3 regions of the Marinifilum sp. genome follow, and region 1 is predicted to be linked to each of the others. Evidence: riboswitches for the same ligand, from Rfam matches in the RefSeq annotation. Region 1 holds a riboswitch; each other region holds the start of a gene.
The links. A riboswitch is a leader RNA that binds a small molecule or an ion and turns the genes downstream of it on or off. The one in region 1 is predicted to bind cobalamin.
Positions count from the first base shown of each region.

Region 2: linked by a shared signal. The riboswitch ahead of ACO05S_RS06835 (TonB-dependent receptor) and the one ahead of ACO05S_RS08770 (TonB-dependent receptor) in region 1 are both predicted to bind cobalamin.
Region 3: linked by a shared signal. The riboswitch ahead of ACO05S_RS16435 (putative transporter) and the one ahead of ACO05S_RS08770 (TonB-dependent receptor) in region 1 are both predicted to bind cobalamin.

Region 1 covers NZ_OZ246019.1:2,184,089-2,188,386, forward strand. The annotation lists gene ACO05S_RS08770 (TonB-dependent receptor) at 1-1,972, opposite strand, end outside; cobalamin riboswitch at 2,316-2,525, opposite strand; gene ACO05S_RS08775 (KamA family radical SAM protein) at 3,358-4,298, opposite strand, start outside.
Region 2 covers NZ_OZ246019.1:1,726,577-1,730,874, forward strand. The annotation lists gene ACO05S_RS06835 (TonB-dependent receptor) at 1-1,591, opposite strand, end outside; cobalamin riboswitch at 1,703-1,919, opposite strand; gene ACO05S_RS06840 (hypothetical protein) at 2,578-3,078, opposite strand; gene ACO05S_RS06845 (hypothetical protein) at 3,248-3,670, opposite strand; gene ACO05S_RS06850 (hypothetical protein) at 3,754-3,918, opposite strand.
Region 3 covers NZ_OZ246019.1:4,234,759-4,239,056, forward strand. The annotation lists gene ACO05S_RS16430 (acyl-CoA carboxylase subunit beta) at 1-934, opposite strand, end outside; gene ACO05S_RS16435 (putative transporter) at 981-2,648, opposite strand; cobalamin riboswitch at 3,080-3,266, opposite strand; cobalamin riboswitch at 3,497-3,718, shown strand; gene ACO05S_RS16440 (YitT family protein) at 4,067-4,298, shown strand, end outside.

The sequences.
Region 1 (4,298 bases):
TTGGATAACACTGAACCACCTCATATTGTTGGTCTAGTAAATTGTTTACTTCTCCGGTTAATCGTAAAGAATATTTACTGAATTGGATCTCTTTAGAAATGGACAGATCATGAGTGTACCATGGCTGAGCATAATTTTCTTTTATATTTGCAACAGCTTCATATCTTTCACCTGTATAGATGAAGCTATAGTTTAGCCCCCAACCTTTATGACTAATGTTAGAAACTACCGATCCACTGTGCCAAGGGATGTAAGGAATTTGCCCACCGTACCACTCACTGCTTCTATCTGTAAAGTCTTGTGCTTTTTGATAGGTATAATTTAATAGTGTATTTATAGAAACATCTCTGAACTTGAACATTGTAGAAATAGAAGCATCAATGCCCCTAATTTCAACTTCTCCCAGATTAATCATTGTCCATCTAAATTGATTTGAGGTGGGCATGGCAATGATTTTATCTTCTACCTCGTTGTAGTAGGCATCTACTTTAAGTTTAATGCTTTTTATCAATCCTGATTCGAATAACTTATGATAGGTTGCTCCAATGTTATACTGTGTGGTAAATTCCGGATTCAGATTTTTATTCCCGATAAAAGTGTAGTACAAATCATTAAATGTGGGCAATCTGAAAACTCGTTTGTAAAAAGCTCGAATATGAAAATTGTTTTCAGAGAAAGGTTGATAGGAGAATACTAGCGTTGGAGTAAATTCACTCATGTTTTTCGCTTTTCCCCCCTCAACTTTTGTTGAATTTATAACCCTTGTATGTAGTAAACTTCCTTGAACTTTTAATCTTGTAAAACAGATAGAACTGGCCAGAGCATTCAAGTAGGTATATCTTTCAGGGTAGACAAAATTGATTAAATCGGCATCAAGGGTATTGTATTGTATATCGCTTGCCAGAGAAACACTCCACAAATCATTTACACTGTAGAGTTGAGCAGCAGAGAAATATGCTTCTTGTTGTTTGTAGTGATTATTCACATACATGGTAGAAACATCTAATCTGGGATCTGACAAATAGTGCATATAGTCATAAGCATATTTGGCATTCAACAATAGGCTGTAATTGGTTGTCAGCTTTTTCTTAAAGGATCCCTGAATAAAAAAATTATTGTCCCACTGTCTGTCCTGATGTCTGAATTTACCAGGTTCTTCTCTGACGGAAGCACCTGGATATCCGCGTTCTGAATCATATAGATACAGTTTTGTTTTCCAGTTTCCACTCTTAATTTTACCGAATAAACTTCCTTCAACACGTATCATTTTAACATCGCCGTTTTTTCTGGTTTCAGTGGTTTTGTATCCATCTTTTTTTGCATAGGTAAATTTGTATTTTCCGGATGTATACATATATTCAGTGTTGAAAGAACAGCTTATTTTATCATTGAGTTTGTGTTCCCACAACACACTCGGGTTATACAAGTCAAAAGATCCGGTTTTGAATCCTACGTTTAGATGATTTGTTTTCGAATCCTTAAAGATCGGAGTCTTGGTTCTTAAGAATAAAGCACTTGCTGAAGCATAGTTTTTCGCAGGCTGGAAAAGAGCACTTTTCTGTCCATTGTAAATGGAGATTGCTTCCATATTATCTAAAGAGAACCTGCCAAGATCGACAATGCCATTTTGAGCATTCCCAATTTGAATGCCATCATAAAAAACACCAACATGATGACTTCCCATACTCCTAACATTAACGGTTTTCAATCCACCAATACCACCATAGTCCTTTATTTGAATACCGGAAAAATATCTGATAGCATCTGCAACAGAGTGAGCATTAAGACTTTTAAGCTTCTTGCCTGATAAAACTTGAACAGGAATAATTTCATTCTGAACTTTGTCTCGGACAACATTAACTTCATGAAGATTGTATACTTTGCTTGTATCTACTTTCGTTTGCGAAGTGGCTGTATGACTGAGCTTAAGAATAAAGATTGCAATCAAACTAATTTTTAGGAATTTGTTCATGGTTTTATTTAAAAGAGATAGAGCGAATCTTTAGTTTAACGATTAGGCTTGTGTTGTTTAAGCCTTTAGGAATGAGGTTGTTTGCTTCATTTTTAGAATGATATGTTTGAATACATGTTCTGCCTATTATCGATAGATGAACTGTAGGAAAGGATTTTAGCATTAATCCTATGCTTGAATTGCTTGCTTGTTTTGTATACATGCCTGTTCTTTACAAATCATAATCATCTTAAATAAATTATAGATTTTACAGATAACAGTCATGTTTTCTAACGCATGTATGAAAAGCCAGTGAAAACCTGATATTATAGTTGATTATCGTCCATATCCCCGTAGACTGCAAAATCTATTGTCAACAAAGGCAGGTCTTCTGACTTATTCCATACTTAAAAGCCTTCCCGGTTGAATTAACCAGTGGCGTAGGATATTAAGTAATTTTTCCCTAAGGAATGGAACTTACAGCAGCGGGAACTGTTGCCGAATCTCACGGCATTCCCTTTTAATTTTACACTTTTAGCGGTAAAAGTGAAAAACCTTTGTGGTGGCAAAAGTATTTATTATTAAATCAAATCCAAAGGAAATTTATCAAATATCTGTGGGTATTGTTTTATAACATCAGACTAAAAATTCTGATACCAGTTTCATTTTTAGAATCATACCCTGACATTTACAGCTTGGTGACAGTCAGAGCATGACTTGGGGGATGGTTCTTCTTTTTGTGTTTGATGCTCTCACTGGAGTGAGGGTATCAATGGTTTACTGCGGGGAACCAGGTTTCGAAGATGTAAGACAGAATGCAGGTGGTGTTTTCGAGTCATATCCTGACATTTACAGCTTGGTGATAGTCAGAGCATAACTTGGGGCATGGTGTTTTTTTGTGGTTGATATTTCCTGGAGATTGGCGCGGTTAGCAGGTGGTGTTTTCGAGTCATACCCTGACATTAACAGCTTGGTGATAGTCATAGCATGACTAGTGGGATGGTTCTTCTTTTTGTGGTTGATGCTCTCACTGGAGTGAGGGTATCAATGGTTTACTGCGGGGAACCAGGTTTCGAAGATGTAAGATAGAAAGTAGGTTGTGTTTTCGAGTCATAGCCTGACATTTACAGCTTGGTAATAGTCAGAGCATGACTTGTGGGATGGTTCTTCTTTTTGTGGTTGATGCTCTCACTGGAGTGAGGGTATCAATGGTTTACTGCCGGGAACCAGGTTTCGAAGATGTAAGACAGAAAGCAGGTTGTGTTTTTCGAGTCATAGCCTGACATTTACCGCTTGATGACAGTCAGAGCATGACTTGTGGGATGGTAATAATTGATATTGAATTCAAAAAAAAGACCCATCAGAAACTGACAGGTCTAGAACTTGAAATATAATATCTTGATGGTTTAAGCCTCTTCGTAGAAAAATTTATCAGCGAAAGCTGGTTTCAAATCATCTAACCAAAGTGCTTTAGGATCATATTTTGCAAAGAATGGACGTCCAACCCAGTCGGAGTTTCTTCCTTGAATAAAGTTCAAAACATAAACCTTTTCTCCGTTGATTTCGCTGATACCGGAAACCTGAACTTTTCCGGGGTTGGCCGACATACTTGGTCCGCGAACTGTACGACAAACACCACTAACTTGAGAGTAGGCTCTACGGAATATATTCCAAGCCTCTTCCAAAGTAACGGCAAAGTATTCTTGAGCACCTGTTTCACGAGCAATAAACATGTAGTAAGGAATCATTCCCCAGTCTACCTGTTTTCTCCACATGCGAGCCCACATGTCGGCATCAAAGTTCAAGTGTTTCATTAATGGAGATTGAGTACGAATTACCGCACCTGTAGCTCGAATATTTTTCACAGCTTGCTCTACAGCTTGGCTGCTCATTTCGTTGATATGATTAAAGTGTGCCATTACAGAAAGGTTCAATCCATTATCATGAATCTTTTTGAACACATCCAACAATTGCCCGGCATCATCATCGCTGGTGTAACGATATGGCCAGTAAGCTAATGTTTTTGTACCAATTCTGATTGTTTTAAGATTTGGAATGTCAGCAGCAATAATCGCATCGATATATTGTTCGAATACCTTTGATTTCATCACCATTGGATCGCCGCCTGTAAACAACAAATCAGTAATTGACGGGTTTTGACGCAAATACTCAATGATTAAATCCACCTGCTTCATGGCAAATTTCAGCTCATCAATACCTGTAAATTGCGGCCAACGAAAACAGAAAGTGCAGTATGCATGACAAGTTTGTCCCTGCGATGGGAAAAACAACATGGTTTCGTCGTATTTGTGCTGAATGCCAACTAATTTTTCTCCGTTAAGTTCAG
Region 2 (4,298 bases), 460 kb from region 1:
CCAATGAAGAAAATTGTGATTTTTGCGGATCCAAATCAGTATTTCCCAAAAATAAATTCCCTCGTTTTTCGTAAGCGTAATACAATTCTCTTAAAGTCGGAGCTTTAAAACCATATCCATAAGTTCCTCTAAAATTAAACTGATCTAACTTATACAGTAAGGATACTTTTGGAGTGAAGGCACTTCCGAATTCTTTGTGCTTAACTACTCTTGCACCAGCAACAATGTTTAGCTTATCAAAAAATGTCATTTCATCTTGAGCATATACAGATATAGTATGCGATTCCGCTCGGCCTTCCTTCAATCGGTTCGAAACCATTTTCTCTTCCAAATAGTCTTCCCCTATTGTTAATTTATTGTTTTTAGAAATCTCTTTCACGAATTTAAAACGCACATTGTTCATTCGCTGATCATTATTGATAGATTTATCACCAGGCATATAGTCCTTATACTCCTGATTGTATCTGTAATAATAACGGAATCTGTCATAGTTGTAATCAACAGACAAATAGTCTCTCTTATTCAATAGATATTTTGCACCAACTTCGAAAGTTTTGTCTGTAAAATGATAGCCATATTTTCCTACAGATTGTGGCCGATACATATCCTTCTCATAATATGAGTTCCCTGCATAAACCTCTAGTTTATCTGTAGCCCTAAAAGTTAAACATTGGCTGAATGTTTTATCCTTGTATTTATTCTGAGCTTTTGCCTCTGTTTCAACCAATTCGTCATCGTCAATTTCAAAAGGACTCAATTGCCATCCATCACTTCTTTTGTGATTAAAATTTCCATTCCATGAGAACTTACCCAGGTTAAGATCAACCGTATTGCTTTGTTGATAGGTTCGATATTCGCGAATACGGCTGGTGTTGGAAACATTTACCTTTTGCTTTGATTTTTCGGTAATGATGTTAACAACTCCCGCAATAGCATCCGATCCATAAAGCAAAGAGGACGCACCTTTTACCACTTCAATGCGCTCCACATCATCAGGATTAATTCTGTTTAAGTCATTATTTCCACCAACATCTCCATACATACGTTTGCCATCCACAAGCACAAGAATAAAATCATTTCCCAATCCGTTAATCGTCATAAATGAACCCATAGTTCCAGGATTAAAATCGAATGAAGGACTCACATTCATCATCAAATCATTAAAGTCTGAAGCTCCAATACTAGCAATGGTTTTCTTACTTATAAGTTCAGTTTGCACTGGTGCCGTTTTTAGATGGTGAGCCGTACCTGTTCCTGTAACTACAATTTCTCCCAACTGACTTTTAGATTCCTCCATTGCAAAGTTTAGTACATTAAGCCCTTCTTTAATGGTAATTTTGTGCTTTTGGCGACTAAATCCTGAAAAGGATACAACCAAATCGTAATCGCCCGGTTTAAGATTTTTAATTTTATACTCGCCTTTGTTATTGGTCGCTGTTCCCTTTGTAGTTCCAGAGAAATACACATTAGCACCTGGCATAGCTTGCTGGTTGTCTTTTTGGGTTACCACCCCTTTTAGTACTGCATTTTGTGCATTAACAATTCCTGCACTAACAAGTAGCATGATTGCTACAAAGTAAATCTTTTGCATCGTAAGATATTAAAACATTAATAACTTCACTTTGCAATCCTACTTACGACAAGAGATATTCAGAACAGTATACAATAAGTCCCAAACACAAACTTCTGTCCCGGAAGCAAAATGTTTAATTACATAATGGCAGGTCTTCTGACTTATCTTGGTTTTTAAGCCTTCCCAACAGGCATTTTCCTGTCAGTGGCTGTAGTATAAAAACCACGATTCCAAAAATAGGAACCAGACTTACAGCAGCGGGAACTGTTGCAGATTTTCACTGCATTCCCTTTTAATCCTTCATGCACAAGAAGGTGCATTTGGAACCATTATGCTGGCAAAAGTAGATATTATTTTTTTACATACAAGGCTGCTATGAAACAGGAAAGTTTAATGCAATAAAAAAGCCGTTTTCATTTCTGAAACGGCTTTCATCCTAAGTACCCGGGGCGGGACTTGAACCCTACCCTTTATATCGCTTATTTTCAATGTTTTTTAAGACCGATTTCTTGATGGTGTCGATTTTGTGTCTCTGAAACTATCTACTTATCTTAATTTACACTGTAAAGAAATAATGATAGGAGAGAGTCCACAATACATACAAAACACTATTTCCGCCTAGTGTTTTCTTTGATTTTTTCAATTGCTTGTATAAAAATATGTTTCTAACAGGGTAATCTAATTCTTGCTCAGAAACTTCGATTAATGTATTAAGCATTTTTGCTTCCAATATTTCTAAGGACAATTCTCTCTTAAGTCGATATAATCGCACCTCCAACCTATTTCAAAACTTGACAGTTTAAAACTACTTCATATTACATGATATGAAATCCAGTGAGGCTAGCCTCACTGGATAATAAAATTTACACCAAAATATATCACAATTATTTACAATTCGATCTAATTAAAGTCATCAAAAACAAATGCCGTACCTGATGCACTAGAACCTCTATAAAATTTCACTACTGGATTAGTAATAGTGAATGACTTATCACCATCCATATTTACATATCTATTTGCTGCATATAAGTGTACCCTATCTTTAGTGTTGTCCATCGCACTTTCACCTTTCTGTGGCTACTTACATTTACTGCAATTGGATTACTTAACCATTCTCCCGTTTTTGTAATAACAAAATCGACTGGGGTGTAGCCACCACTTCCACCTCCATCAGGAATCTCAGCAAATCTATCAAACTCTGCAACCATCCTTAAGGTTTCTCCTTCTTGTTCATACTTTGTAATCTTATCTTCTTCAGCAAGATACACATTATTATCAACTGCTAAAACCCCATTAGAATTAAATTTCTGAGCCACTACAGGGTCACTAATGATAAGTTCATATTCGTTATTACCTATAGGCTTTAATATATCCGAATATTGTTCTATAGCTTCTTGGTATTCAGTTTGTTTTGTTGAATCTACAGAGTATTCAACGATTTCCTGATAAGCATCCCACATTGTTTCAACCTTAGCATTAGCTTTAGTCTTTCCAGAAGGTATCATTACATCTATATTATTTTCAAATGTTATAAACTCAGACGCATTAATCTTGTTGATGTGATGTTCATTTTCAACAGTCTCAACATCTGTGTTGTTATCACATGATGCAAATGCAAAAACAGCAATAGCTGCAATGAAGTAAAATTTAGTTTTTCACATTTTATTAAATCATTTAAAAATTAATACCTACCCCTATTTTGGGTAATACTTTAAATTCATCAGCAAATTCAGTTTTGAACTCAAGTCCAACCATTAGTTTTAGGTTGCCACTAAACACTTTCTTTTTAGTAATATAAACCGGAAGTCGCATATATTCTTCATCCAAATCTGAATAAGAAAAACCTAATCCACACGATAAATCAACCCCCATAGACTCATCAAGGATATACTCTTTTCTTAAAAAAAATGAATATGTAGCATCTTTGATTTGTTCATTATCTGCTGCAATTCTTAACTCAGGGTAAATGCCTTTATTACTAAATATGGCCAATCCAAATTCATTCGAATTATAATAACTGACAGTTATTTTTTTTTCTTGAGCAGTAGTTGTTAGTGCTACAAAAGCAATTAAAAGTAATAATAATGTTCTTTTCATTTTAATAATTTAAATGATTAATATGTAATATTTTAATGATCTTAATATAAAAAATAAGGAGTTTAGAATAGTGCCTAATTTGATCAATATCCATAATATAATAATTGCGCATAACTATATATACATGTCCTAATACTCTGGCCATCATCAATAACAATAACATAATCTCTGTCATCTCCATCACCACCTTTTACTTTAGCTAATCCATCTTTACTAAGAATATCACCTGATTTTAATTTTGTTTTCAATTCTTTTAGTTTTTAATGTGTTATAAATTTGGTTTAATACACACAAAACTAGAAATCCAAAACCCTAATAGCAAATAAGTTTCAACTTCAAATCAATGAGAAATCTAATTACAAATACATCTTCTTTCTAATTAGAAATTATTACATTGTGCACCACAAAAGACTTATGTTGCATTTTTCACGTTGGGAAATAATTACTGATAGCTAAGAGTATTAAATGCACTCTTCTCTCTAATTACTTGGTTAGATTTTTGAATCATTACAATTAGAATTAACGGAACATATGAATAGAAAAGAAACAATCTTTTTTTTACTTTTAATTAATTTAGATTAGTTCTAATTAGACCATTATTGTACTTTTGTTAACAATGTTATATCTT
Region 3 (4,298 bases), 2.1 Mb from region 1:
GTGCAAATCCGGTAATAATATTGGAAGCAAAGTTTTCTGATATCTCGTGGAAACTGTTTTTGTCCACCAAATTTTTAATGATATCGAGCATGTCGTAAGGAATATTGGCTTCTTCGGGAATGATGAGGCCTAATTTTCCCGGGTTTTCAGGTGCTTCGAATTCATTGCCGGTAAGAGGAGGTAAATCTACATTGTTAGAAGGCAGATATTGTAAAAGTTTACGCACCCCCAATAGAGTATGCTCTTCGTCGTCGTAGATAAATTGTGCAACTCCACTTTTTGAGCCGTGGATATCGGCACCTCCCAATTCTTCAGAACTTGTTTCCTCATTAAGAACTTCTTTTACAACGTCTGGACCAGTAACAAACATGTATGCTGTATGTCTGCACATAAAAATAAAATCGGTAAGGGCAGGAGAGTACACAGCACCTCCTGCAGCAGGCCCTAGAATAACCGAAATTTGAGGAATTACCCCTGATGATTTCACATTGCGATGAAAAATTCCAGCATATCCTGCCAAACTGGCAACACCTTCTTGTATTCTGGCTCCACCCGAATCGATCAAACCAACAATAGGATGCCCCATACTAAGAGCCATATCCTGAACTTTCATGATTTTTTCAGCATGAACAGAACCTAGAGATCCACCCATAAAAGTAAAGTCTTGAGCAAAGGCAAATACTTTGCGTCCATTAATCTTTCCATGACCACAAATCACACCATCACCATAAATGTGTGTTGTTATGTCACCGGCAGGCTTTACGAATGCGTCAATTTCTTCAAAGCTATTTTCATCAAAAAGGATCTCAATTCGCTCACGTGCGGTAAGCTTGCCTTTTTTGTGTTGTTTTGCGAAGTATTCCCAATTGTATTGAGCTTCTAATTGCTCTTTGCGAGAGGTGTATTTTTTAAATTGTATTCTATTGTCTTTCATTATATTATTCTTTCAATTACCAGATAATTAATTTGAAAAGGATCAATTAGCTAAAAAGCAACACCAACACCTGAGCCAGCAATACCCTCAGGAACATCACCAATGGGTAAACCGTGGCATAGGCTGTAGATTGTGCCTGAACAGGTGCTATTGAATTGGCAAACTCCAAAGCAGGAGGATCAGTCATCGACCCTGAAAGCAAACCGCATATCGACAGGTAGTTGATTTTTAAAATTCTTGCAATGATTGCGAAAGTAATGAGTGGTACAAAAGTGATGATTACACCGTATAGCATCCAAATGTAACCTTCGTTCAGCAGTGTCTCAATAAAATGCTTGCCTGAAGAAAGCCCAACGCAGGCAAGGAAGAGAACAATACCCAATTCACGAATAAACAAGTTGGCACTGGGGGTCATGTAAAAGTCCATCTTGCCAATTCTTCCGGTATGACCCAGGATTAATGCAATTAATAAGGGGCCGCCAGCCAATCCCAATTTGGCTGGAGCGGGTAATCCTGGAATGTGAATAGGAATTAAACCAATTAAAACTCCTAACAATATTCCCATAAAAATAGGTAATATATTAGGGTGCGAAAGCTCTTTTACCGAGTTACCAAGTAACTTTGAAACTTGAGGGAGTGCAGATTTTTCACCTACAATTCTAACGGTATCACCAAATTCGATACTATCCTCTTCGGTAGGCATCAATTCAACACCATTGCGATAAATTCTGGTGATATTTACAGGAAAACGACGTGATATTCCAATCTGCTTGATACTTTGCCCTGCCAGCTTTTTATTGGTAATCATTACTTGTTTCATTCCAAGTCTACCACTAATTTCCTGTTCTTTTGTTTCATTAATCTTACCAAGGTTCAGCTCAATGTTCTTAAAGTTTACCTGGCTCGAAACACCATATAATTTGTCTCCTTGTTCTATGATTAAATCAGAATCAGCAGCCAAAAACTCACCCTTTCTCTGGATGCGCGAAAGAACAAAATCCTTATTGCAAGTATTGCTTAAAAATTCAATACTCTTACCAATAATATTTTGATTGGTAATTTCGATGTTAATGGCAATCAGCTTTCCATCCAATCCTGTTATCTCTTTTCTGTATTGTTCTTCTTCCTTTTTTACATTAATTCTATAGATTACTCTAAGAACGATCATGGTGATGATAATACCGAATATCCCGAAAGGGTAAGCTACGGCATAGGCCATCCCAACAGTTTGTGTGCTTGCGGCAGCTAAATCAGCATTATTTAATATATCGCCAATGGATTGCTGAGCTGCGCCCAATGCAGGGGTGTTGGTTACTGCTCCACACATTACTCCCGTAATTACCGAAATAGGCACATTAAAAATGAATTTTACTGCTACAGCGGTAAAAAAACCGGTAATAACAATGCCTGCTGCAAGCATGTTGATTTTTAATCCGTTCTTTTTTAAGGAGGGAAGTAAGCGAGGACCAACTTCAAGTCCAATGGAATATACAAAAAGAATTAAACCAAACTCTTTGATAAAGTGTAGGACGTGCGGATCAGTTTCAGCTCCCAGATGTCCGATTAGCAATCCCGAAAATAGGATTCCGGCAATGCCCAGTTTAATTTTTAAGATTTTGATTTTACCAAACAGAATACCAAGCACTGCTACAATACACATAATCATGATGGTTGAGGCAGTTCCAGGTTTAGCGAATAGTTCTAAAAAACTCATAAGCATGGATTTTAAAAGGATTTAGTGCGGCTTCCCTAATAAAAGCCTAATCTAATTACAGCTCATCAATTGTGACTGATACTTACCGATATGATGCTATAAAACCTTATCAGAACACAATTGAAATAATTGAACCACCTTGGGAAGCCGCACTTTATCGACATTGATTTCGAGGGCTAGTCAGGAATCAATACCAAATTTTATTACAAAGATTGTTTACAGAAGTAGTTGTGCAAAAAAGCAATTTGCACAGGAAAAAGTGATGTGTAAACTCCATTACGCGAGGAGTGTTATTTGTTGCTTGCATAGCTAAAACATTAATTGTTACAATTGAATGCTTGCAAACAGAAAAAAGACAGGTAATTCTCGAACAAAAGGAATAATGTTCTAAACGGAAGACCTGATTTTTTGCTTTGGTTCGCGAAAGCTTCAATCTTTACTCAAATAAGACAGGTCTCCTGGCTTTCCGGTTTATAAGGCCTTCCCATTCCTCACATTGGAACAGTGGCTTTGTTCTTACAAACTTTAGGTCGGAATCACAGTTGCGCGTCAGCTCATGATTTTCACATGATTCCCTTTTAAATCCCTTTACGGGATATCTTATTTTATTATCGAAGGCAAAGTTATCAAAAAACAAATCAAAAAAGCAAATTAAAATGGATACATGTCTTCAATTTAGAAAGTGCCACTTGCTTAAGCTATTGATTAAATATTTTTTACCATACGCTGTTCAGAAGAAATATTAGGGATTAAGGCTTTTTAGAATAGGTACTGTAGTTCTTCGAATTTGTGTTATACAACACTTTTATTTTGCGAGTGGCTGGGTTTATATGCAAAAAAAAATACAATACATTTGTCTCGATTTTGGTGATCAACTCATCCTTTCGGAAGATTGAATCAAAAGGGAATCCGGTGAAAATCCGGAACAGTACCCGCTACTGTAATTCTCAGTTTTGCCAGCTTGGTGAAACACAAATGCAATTCCGTCATGCCACTCTAATCTGTATGAGAAGGGGAAGGCTGTTGCAATTGAGGAAAGTCAGGAAACCTGCCAAATAATTACTAATTACATATTGCTTCCTGGATAGAAGTGCATGTAAGAAAAAGTTTGCTAAATAAAAGCACTTGAAGGATTTTAAGTGTGAGTTTTTTAATTAAAAAGTAATTGAATCATGCTTAAAAATAGCTGTTTCTTTATTTTTCTGTACCTACTTGTGAAAGTTCAATTTCCAAAGAGTATTCACTTATAATACTTTCTTAATTGCCAGGATATGATAGCAGTATTTATTCTGGTGCACCTTTTCCTAATCTATAGGCTGGTTAAACAACATTGGTTTTCAATACAATTCATTGCAAAACTGGTATTGCAATGCCTATATCTCACAATTATGTATTCAGAAATATAAAAGATTAAAGAAATGACTTTACTACAGAAAAACAAATTTTTATCCTATCAATGGATTTATCAATACACTTTAGTGATTGCAGGAACCTTTATAATGGCTGCAGGTTTTGTTTTCTTTATTGATCCTCATGGAATCGTACCAGGTGGTGTTTACGGTGTTGGAATCATTATTAATAATCTTACACAAGGCATGTTTCCCAATGGGCCATTTGCCATTAACGAATTAACGGATACTGGATTTTGGC